One region of the Staphylococcus ratti genome, then DNA from elsewhere that is predicted to be linked to it. Evidence: a T-box and tRNA genes for the amino acid it is inferred to sense, from the RefSeq annotation. Region 1 holds a T-box; the other regions hold tRNA genes.
The links. A T-box is a leader RNA that pairs with one kind of tRNA and senses whether it is charged. The one in region 1 lies ahead of LN051_RS05170 (valine--tRNA ligase), so its partner is inferred to be a tRNA-Val.
Positions count from the first base shown of each region.

Region 2: it has a tRNA-Val gene. The T-box ahead of LN051_RS05170 (valine--tRNA ligase) is inferred to sense a tRNA for this amino acid. The anticodon was not compared.
Region 3: it has a tRNA-Val gene. The T-box ahead of LN051_RS05170 (valine--tRNA ligase) is inferred to sense a tRNA for this amino acid. The anticodon was not compared.

Region 1 covers NZ_CP086654.1:1,067,502-1,070,772, forward strand. The annotation lists gene LN051_RS05160 (AbrB family transcriptional regulator) at 1-374, shown strand, start outside; gene LN051_RS05165 (DNA-3-methyladenine glycosylase I) at 513-1,061, opposite strand; T-box leader at 1,122-1,330, shown strand; gene LN051_RS05170 (valine--tRNA ligase) at 1,370-3,271, shown strand, end outside.
Region 2 covers NZ_CP086654.1:661,413-664,683, reverse strand. The annotation lists gene cdaA (diadenylate cyclase CdaA) at 1-249, opposite strand, end outside; gene rocF (arginase) at 414-1,319, opposite strand; tRNA gene LN051_RS03020 (tRNA-Lys) at 1,612-1,684, opposite strand; tRNA gene LN051_RS03015 (tRNA-Gln) at 1,688-1,762, opposite strand; tRNA gene LN051_RS03010 (tRNA-Tyr) at 1,768-1,851, opposite strand; tRNA gene LN051_RS03005 (tRNA-Val) at 1,872-1,947, opposite strand; tRNA gene LN051_RS03000 (tRNA-Glu) at 1,958-2,029, opposite strand; tRNA gene LN051_RS02995 (tRNA-Asn) at 2,031-2,105, opposite strand; rRNA gene rrf (5S ribosomal RNA) at 2,117-2,231, opposite strand; rRNA gene LN051_RS02985 (23S ribosomal RNA) at 2,343-3,271, opposite strand, start outside.
Region 3 covers NZ_CP086654.1:2,134,106-2,137,376, reverse strand. The annotation lists gene lysS (lysine--tRNA ligase) at 1-608, shown strand, start outside; rRNA gene rrf (5S ribosomal RNA) at 1,172-1,286, shown strand; tRNA gene LN051_RS10465 (tRNA-Val) at 1,296-1,371, shown strand; tRNA gene LN051_RS10460 (tRNA-Thr) at 1,380-1,455, shown strand; tRNA gene LN051_RS10455 (tRNA-Lys) at 1,463-1,535, shown strand; tRNA gene LN051_RS10450 (tRNA-Gly) at 1,554-1,628, shown strand; tRNA gene LN051_RS10445 (tRNA-Leu) at 1,637-1,725, shown strand; tRNA gene LN051_RS10440 (tRNA-Arg) at 1,733-1,809, shown strand; tRNA gene LN051_RS10435 (tRNA-Pro) at 1,820-1,893, shown strand; tRNA gene LN051_RS10430 (tRNA-Ala) at 1,920-1,995, shown strand; rRNA gene LN051_RS10425 (16S ribosomal RNA) at 2,134-3,271, shown strand, end outside.

The DNA of each region.
Region 1 (3,271 bases):
CGATTATTGCAATAGCGCAAATGATATATATGATACGCGTAGGCATCCAAATTGCACATTTACTCGATCGCATGAAAGGCCGCATCGCAATAGCTATAGCATTTCAAAACATTTGCTTAATATTAGGCGCATTTGTGATGGTGTTGGGACTTAAATTATTTAATACAGCCTCGATTAATGAGCTTTTTTTAAGTGCAGCACCAGGCGGAATGAGTCAAATTGTGCTTGTAGCACTAGAGACTGGCGGTGATGTGGCAATGATTTCAAGCTACCACATTTTTAGAATCTTTTTCATTTTATTTATCATTGCACCACTCATCCATTACTACCTCAGTTATAGGATGAAGATTCAGTCTATCTCAGAAAACAAATAAAGTGCTAGGCGTAGATTATATTTGTTATTTAATTTTAAAATCGAGACTTGGAGCAAATCACTTTGGGACATTGTTTGTCGGTTACCGAAAACAATGATGCATTACCTCCGAGTCTCGATTTATATTTAGTAACACGATTCATCGATTTGGACAATCAATGAGGTGGCTATTATACATTCCACAAGCTTCCATAAAAGAAAAGATAGTAATTGGACCAACAAATTTAAAACCAAATTGCTTTAAATCTTTTGAGAGCTTTTTTGCTGTAGCATTCACTGTGATTCTTTCTTCAGGCGTTTTGTATTTAAAATCTATAGGTTGATGATTAACGTAAGACCACAAAAAATCACTAAAGCTACCGTAACGTTTTTCGATTTCGATATAACCTTGAGCTTGTGCAATAATTGCTTCTAATTTTTTTCTATGATGAATGATATTAGGAAACGTCATCAAATTGTCGATATCTTTTGAAGACATTTTCGCAATTTCATACGGGTTAAATTGTTTGAAAGCTTCTTTGTAGCTTTCTTTTTTCTTTAATATGGTTAGCCACGAAAGACCGGCGTGTTGTGATTCTAATGCGAGCAATTCAAAGAGTGCACGGCTCTCATATAATGGTTTTCCCCAAACATTATCGTGATAAGCGATATACGTTGGATCCTTTGTCCCAAATGCGCAAGGGTTCATAAAAATCGCTCCTTATATTGACTTCATTTTGAATTCAGTATACTATAAGTATGAATTAAATATAACTTTGGGAAGAGTAGATAAGTCGCTTTTTTTAGAGAGTGCATGGTGCTGTGAATGCATAAAAGCCTTATTGAAGGTAGCCCACTTGAACTTTGGCTGAAACCATTTAAAGTAAGCCAAAGCGTTTCATGAGCGTTAATCATTTGAGTGCAATAGTTGAAAAAACTATTGAAGATAGGTGGTACCACGGAACATCCGTCCTATATTAGGACAGGTGTTCTTTTTTATGTTACGGAGGGAAAAATATGGAAATGAAACCTAAATATAATCCGCAAGAAGTAGAAGCGGGACGTTATCAAAAGTGGTTAGATGCATCACTTTTTAAACCATCAGAAGATAAACAGAAAGAGACATATACGATTGTAATTCCACCCCCAAATGTCACAGGTAAGTTGCATTTAGGCCATGCATGGGATACGACGTTGCAAGATATTTTAACTCGTATGAAACGCATGCAAGGTTATGACACGCTTTATCTACCAGGCATGGACCATGCTGGAATCGCAACGCAAGCTAAAGTAGAAGCAAAAATGAAAGAAGAAGGCATTTCACGTCATGATATTGGACGCGAAAAGTTTTTAGAAAAAGCATGGGAATGGAAAGACGAATATGCTGATTTCATTCGACAACAATGGGCGAAACTTGGTTTAGGGCTAGATTATTCAAGAGAGCGTTTCACGTTAGATGAGGGCTTAAGTAAAGCAGTCCGGAAAGTGTTCATAGATATGTACAATAAAGGATTAATTTATCGTGGCGAACGCATCATTAACTGGGATCCTCAAGCTCGTACAGCGTTATCAGATATTGAAGTGGTACATGAAGATGTAAATGGTAAATTTTACCATTTTAAATATCCAATAGCTGATGGAGAAGGATTTGTCGAAATTGCGACGACACGTCCAGAGACAATGCTAGGAGATACTGCCATCGTAGTTAATCCTGATGACGAACGTTATCAAGATATTATTGGTAAAAAAGTTATTTTACCGCGTGTAGGACGCGAGCTGCCTATTATCGCGGACAGCTATGTTGATAAAGAATTTGGAAGCGGTGCGATGAAAGTAACACCGGCGCACGACCCAAATGATTTTGAAATCGGAAATCGTCATGAACTTGAACGCATTGTCGTTATGAATGAGTCAGGTCGAATGAATGAGAATGCAGGCGAGTATGAAGGTTTAGATCGCTTTGAATGTCGCAAAAAGCTTGTTCAAGATTTAGAAGCAGAAGGATTGGTCATCAAAATTGAAGACCATGTGCATTCTGTTGGTCATTCTGAACGTACGGGCGCTGTTGTAGAGCCTTATTTATCAACACAGTGGTTTGTTAAAATGGCACCACTTGCGCAACAAGCGTTAAATAATCAAAAAGGTGATGGGCGCATTGATTTTGTACCAACACGGTTTGAGAAAACATTCAATCGCTGGATGGAAGAGATTCGCGATTGGACAATTTCTAGACAATTATGGTGGGGACATCAAATTCCAGCTTGGTATCACAATGAAACTGGAGAAATTTATGTTGGTGAAACAGCACCTGAAGACAGTGAAAATTGGACACAAGATGAAGATGTTTTAGATACATGGTTTTCAAGTGCCTTATGGCCATTTTCTACATTAGGTTGGCCAGATGTGGATGCACAAGATTATCAACGTTATTACCCAACGAATGTACTTGTTACTGGATATGATATTATTTTCTTCTGGGTTGCACGTATGATTTTCCAAGGTCTTGAATTTACGGAACAAAAACCGTTTAATGACGTGTTGTTACATGGTTTAGTTCGTGCAGAAGATGGTCGTAAAATGAGTAAATCTCTTGGAAATGGTGTAGATCCAATGGATGTGATTGATGAATATGGTGCTGATAGCTTGAGGTATTTCTTAGCAACAGGTTCATCTCCTGGACACGACTTACGTTATTCAACAGAAAAAGTTGAATCAGTATGGAATTTTATTAACAAAATTTGGAATGCGGCACGCTTTAGCCTAATGAATATTGGTGAGGACTTTAAATTCGAAGATATCGATATGTCACAAAACTTATCTGTCGCAGACCAATGGATTTTGACACGTTTAAACGAAACAATCGATACTGTAACGCAATTAAGCGAAAAATATGAGTTTGGTGAAGTAGGCAGAGTGCTT
Region 2 (3,271 bases), 410 kb from region 1:
CACAATAATTGCAAGGAACCCCCATTGCATTACTAAATCAAATAATCTTGAAGTCGTCGTTAAATGTAAATACTCACTAATCCCTTTACCTACCAGTATAAATAAAATACCCTTTAACAATTGAATTGCCTTAGTTCCTTTAAATACGGTAATAAGGAGATAAATGACATACCATACAATTAATAAATCTAGAATACCAGTGATGACCTCAAGTGTACTCAAATTTTGAAAGAGGTTAGAAATTTGCATAGCATCTCCTCCGGTAATCTATTCCCATAACCCATATTATACCAAGCATTAGAGTCACTGTCATATATCAAAATAGCCTTGATTTATTTTTATCTTCAAATAAAAAACTGTTATCGTATTTTCGTTACCATAACAGTTTTTTTAATGATTCATTTATAAAACAATTACAATAAGCTTTCGCCAAAGAAAGAACCTAATAATGCCACTGCTTGTTCAGCAGTTTTGTTGCCTTCGTCTAGTAATGGGTTAACTTCAACTAAATCCATTGAAGTAATTAGTCCTGATTTTTGAAGCTGTTCTAACGCAAAATGACTTTCTCTATATGTTAAACCACCTGGCACTTTCGTTCCTGTCCCTGGAATTTCTTCTGGGTCTAAAGCATCAACATCAAGAGATAAGTGTACGCCGTCTGTACGATCTTGTAGGTACGCTATACTTTCTTGAATAACAGTTTTAATTCCCATTTCATCAATTTCTGCCATTGTATACGTTTTAACATTGTGTTCTTTAATGTACGAACGTTCTCCAAAGTCTAAATCGCGCATACCAATTAAAACAACATTTTCTGGCTTCACTTTGGGCGCAAAGCCACCAAGTTGAACAAGCGCTTCTTCTCCCTCTCCCGCAAGCACACGTAATGGCATACCATGCACGTTACCTGATGGAGATTCTTCAGGTAAATTAAGGTCACCGTGAGCGTCATACCAGATAACTCCTAACTCTTTGTAATGCTCACTTACACCAGAAATAGAACCAATAGCTAAAGAGTGATCTCCACCTAAAATAACAGGGAAGTGATTGTTTTTTATACTTTCTGAAACTTTCTCTTTTAAATTATTTGAAAATGTTAAAATTTCGTCGTAATTTTGTAAACCTTGTTGTTGAGAATGGAACTTTTCCAAATCTATCGCAGGTGTATCGACATTACCGCTATCAATCACATCATGTCCAATACGTTTTAAACGTGCAACTGCACCTGCATAACGAATCGCATCTGGTCCAAAATTAACACCTAATTTCTTTTGACCAAAAGTTGTAGGTGCTCCTATGATTTCAATCGTTTTATTCATATGTATAAAACCCCTTTTTTTATTTTGGTTGTACCTAGAAATCTCCCCAAACCTTCTAAGTACAATCCTAAAAATATCATAAGTCTTTATATTCCCAATATCAAGCCTTCTTTCAATGCATATAAGCTATATAAATTCATTGTTATGTCATATTATGAATCTTTATTTAACTTATATAGCAAATAACTTCAAATTATGTATGCTACAGGTCCTTTTTATACATACAAAATTTTTGGAAAATTGAGATTAAAGAGCGTAAAAAAAGACCTTATCCTAAGATAAGGTCGATAAGTGAGCCATAGAGGATTCGAACCTCTGACCCTCTGATTAAAAGTCAGATGCTCTACCAACTGAGCTAATGGCTCTTATGGCTGGGCTAGCTGGATTCGAACCAGCGAGTGACGGAGTCAAAGTCCGTTGCCTTACCGCTTGGCTATAGCCCAATAAATGGTGGAGGGGGGCAGATTCGAACTGCCGAACCCGAAGGAGCGGATTTACAGTCCGCCGCGTTTAGCCACTTCGCTACCCCTCCGCGTATAAAATTTAATAAAATGGTGGAGAATGACGGGTTCGAACCGCCGACCCTCTGCTTGTAAGGCAGATGCTCTCCCAGCTGAGCTAATTCTCCATTAAATTAGTGACCCCTACGGGACTCGAACCCGTGTTACCGCCGTGAAAGGGCGGTGTCTTAACCGCTTGACCAAGGGGCCATGGCTCCACAGGTAGGACTCGAACCTACGACCGATCGGTTAACAGCCGATAGCTCTACCACTGAGCTACTGTGGATTAATCAAAATGCTTGGCAACGTCCTACTCTCGCGGAACGTAAGTCCGACTACCATCGGCGCTAAAGAGCTTAACTTCTGTGTTCGGCATGGGAACAGGTGTGACCTCTTTGCTATTGTCACCAAACAATGTTTTACTTTGTGTCAAACGTTTTCACTTCGTAAAGTGACTTTGAATGTTATACATTCAAAACTAGATAGTAAGTAGATTTTCACAAGCATTACCTTATGAACTAATTTGATTAAGTCTTCGATCGATTAGTATTCGTCAGCTCCACGTATCGCTACGCTTCCACCTCGAACCTATTAACCTCATCATCTTTGAGGGATCTTATAACCGAAGTTGGGAAATCTCATCTTGAGGGGGGCTTCATGCTTAGATGCTTTCAGCACTTATCCCGTCCATACATAGCTACCCAGCTATGCCGTTGGCACGACAACTGGTACACCAGAGGTATGTCCATCCCGGTCCTCTCGTACTAAGGACAGCGCCTCTCAAATTTCCTACGCCCACGACGGATAGGGACCGAACTGTCTCACGACGTTCTGAACCCAGCTCGCGTACCGCTTTAATGGGCGAACAGCCCAACCCTTGGGACCGACTACAGCCCCAGGATGCGATGAGCCGACATCGAGGTGCCAAACCTCCCCGTCGATGTGAACTCTTGGGGGAGATAAGCCTGTTATCCCCGGGGTAGCTTTTATCCGTTGAGCGATGGCCCTTCCATGCGGAACCACCGGATCACTAAGTCCGTCTTTCGACCCTGCTCGACTTGTAGGTCTCGCAGTCAAGCTCCCTTATGCCTTTACACTCTATGAATGATTTCCAACCATTCTGAGGGAACCTTTGAGCGCCTCCGTTACACTTTAGGAGGCGACCGCCCCAGTCAAACTGCCCGCCTGACACTGTCTCCCAACTCGATAAGAGTTGCGGGTTAGAAATCCAATACAATTAGGGTAGTATCCCACCAATGCCTCCACGTAAGCTAGCGCTCACGCTTCTAAGGCTCCTACCTATCCTGTACAAACTGTACCGAATTTCAATATCAGGCTACAGTAAAGCTCCACGGGGTCTTTCCGTCCTGTCGCGGGTAACCGGCATCTTCACCGGTACTATGATTTCACCGAGTCTCTCGTTGAGACAGTGCCCAAATCGTTACGCCTTTC
Region 3 (3,271 bases), 1.1 Mb from region 1:
CGCGCAAAGTTTTAGGCACGACTTCAATTCAATATGGCGATAATACTATTGATTTAGAGCCTCAATGGCGTCGTTTACACATTGTGGATGCGGTAAAAGAAGCGACAGGTGTGAACTTCTTTGATGTGAAAACAGATGAAGAAGCACATGCGCTTGCGAAAGAACACGGCATTGAAGTTGATAAAAATATGAAATACGGCCATATTCTAAATGAATTTTTCGAACAAAAAGTTGAAGAGACGTTAATTCAACCAACCTTCATCTATGGCCATCCGATTGAGATTTCGCCACTTGCGAAGAAAAATCCTGAAGATCCACGTTTCACAGATCGCTTTGAGCTGTTTATTGTTGGTCGTGAACATGCGAATGCCTTCACAGAATTGAATGATCCAATTGATCAACGTCAGCGTTTTGAAGCACAACTTGTTGAGAAGGAACAAGGTAATGATGAAGCACATGAAATGGATGAGGACTTTATCGAAGCATTAGAATATGGTATGCCACCAACAGGAGGACTAGGAATCGGTATCGATCGCTTAGTGATGTTACTAACAAATTCACCATCTATTCGCGACGTTTTATTATTCCCTTATATGCGCCAAAAATAAATTGCATACTTAGTATAAAGAGATAGTAGATTAAAATGAGCGTGACTCAACTAGGAATGACTTTAAAGAAGTTCCTAGACTTGAGTCGCGTCATATTTTTGTTGTCATATTAAGGAAAAGTGAAATGTATGTCATCAACAATGTATTGCTAGAAAGACTGAAAGTGCAAAAGTATTGAAAGAAGAATTATAAAATCCACCTATAAAGTATAGGCTTTTACGCTACCATGAAAGAAATATTAAGTTTTTTACATGAATATTAAAAAACCACTTGCTATTTTAAAGAAAAGGCTATAGAATATTTCAAAGTGAGCGCATCAATCGTGCGGATAAATGCAATGCCATTTGATAGAACTTGAGAAATAAAAAGTTGAAAAAACATATAAAAAGTGTTGACACTTCGAATAGAATTATGTAATATATAAAAGTCGTCAAAAACAAGCGGCATACATAAGTAAAACGTTTGTAAAAAGCTTTAAGAAAGTGTAAAATTAACTATTGAAAAGTGTTTGCAAACTGTGTATTATAAAAAGGTAGCCGACAAAAGCTACGGAATAAAATTTGTCTAGTGACAATAGCAAAGAGGTCACACCTGTTCCCATGCCGAACACAGAAGTTAAGCTCTTTAGCGCCGATGGTAGTCGGACTTACGTTCCGCGAGAGTAGGACGTTGCTAGGCAATTGATTAGGAGAATTAGCTCAGCTGGGAGAGCATCTGCCTTACAAGCAGAGGGTCGGCGGTTCGAACCCGTCATTCTCCACCATTTTAATAGCCGGCCTAGCTCAATTGGTAGAGCAACTGACTTGTAATCAGTAGGTTGGGGGTTCAAGTCCTCTGGCCGGCACCATTTATATGAGCCATTAGCTCAGTTGGTAGAGCATCTGACTTTTAATCAGAGGGTCAGAGGTTCGAATCCTCTATGGCTCATCATTCGAATACTAATGAGCAGAAGTAGTTCAGCGGTAGAATACAACCTTGCCAAGGTTGGGGTCGCGGGTTCGAATCCCGTCTTCTGCTCCATTTATTTTGCCGGGGTGGCGGAACTGGCAGACGCACAGGACTTAAAATCCTGCGGTGAGAGATCACCGTACCGGTTCGATTCCGGTCCTCGGCACCATTAATAAGCGCCCGTAGCTCAATTGGATAGAGCGTTTGACTACGGATCAAGAGGTTATGGGTTCGACTCCTATCGGGCGCGCCATTTTTAATAACGGGAAGTAGCTCAGCTTGGTAGAGCACTTGGTTTGGGACCAAGGGGTCGCAGGTTCAAATCCTGTCTTCCCGACTTCTTAAAAACACTTTTCTTAATATGGGGGCTTAGCTCAGATGGGAGAGCGCCTGCTTTGCACGCAGGAGGTCAGCGGTTCGATCCCGCTAGTCTCCACCATTTTTATGATTTCTTATAATAATGAACATTGAAAACTGAATGACAATATGTCAACGTTAATTCCAATAATTTGAGTACGTTAAGTACTTTCAGAGTGATTGGCTTAACCAATCAACGAGCTATATCAAGCTTACTTCTTTTATGGAGAGTTTGATCCTGGCTCAGGATGAACGCTGGCGGCGTGCCTAATACATGCAAGTCGAGCGAACTGAAGAGGAGCTTGCTCCTTTGACGTTAGCGGCGGACGGGTGAGTAACACGTGGGTAACCTACCTATAAGACTGGAATAACTTCGGGAAACCGGAGCTAATGCCGGATAACATATCGAACCGCATGGTTCGATAGTGAAAGACGGTCTTGCTGTCACTTATAGATGGACCCGCGCCGTATTAGCTAGTTGGTAAGGTAACGGCTTACCAAGGCGACGATACGTAGCCGACCTGAGAGGGTGATCGGCCACACTGGAACTGAGACACGGTCCAGACTCCTACGGGAGGCAGCAGTAGGGAATCTTCCGCAATGGGCGAAAGCCTGACGGAGCAACGCCGCGTGAGTGATGAAGGTCTTCGGATCGTAAAGCTCTGTTGTTAGGGAAGAACAAACGTGTAAGTAACTGTGCACGTCTTGACGGTACCTAACCAGAAAGCCACGGCTAACTACGTGCCAGCAGCCGCGGTAATACGTAGGTGGCAAGCGTTATCCGGAATTATTGGGCGTAAAGCGCGCGTAGGCGGTTTTTTAAGTCTGATGTGAAAGCCCACGGCTCAACCGTGGAGGGTCATTGGAAACTGGAAAACTTGAGTGCAGAAGAGGAAAGTGGAATTCCATGTGTAGCGGTGAAATGCGCAGAGATATGGAGGAACACCAGTGGCGAAGGCGGCTTTCTGGTCTGTAACTGACGCTGATGTGCGAAAGCGTGGGGATCAAACAGGATTAGATACCCTGGTAGTCCACGCCGTAAACGATGAGTGCTAAGTGTTAGGGGGTTTCCGCCCCTTAGTGCTGCAGCTAACGCATTAAGCACTCCGCCTGGGGAGTACGGTCGCAAGACTGAAACTCAAAGGAATTGACGGGGACCCGCACAAGCGGTGGAGCATGTGGTTTAATTCGAAGCAACGCGAAGAACCTTACCAAATCTTGACATCTTTTGACCGCTCTAGAGATAGAGTTTTCCTCTTCGGAGGACAAAATGACAGGTGGTGCATGGTTGTCGTCAGCTCGTGTCGTGAGATGTTGGGTTAAGTCCCGCAACGAGCGCAACCCTTAAGCTTAGTTGC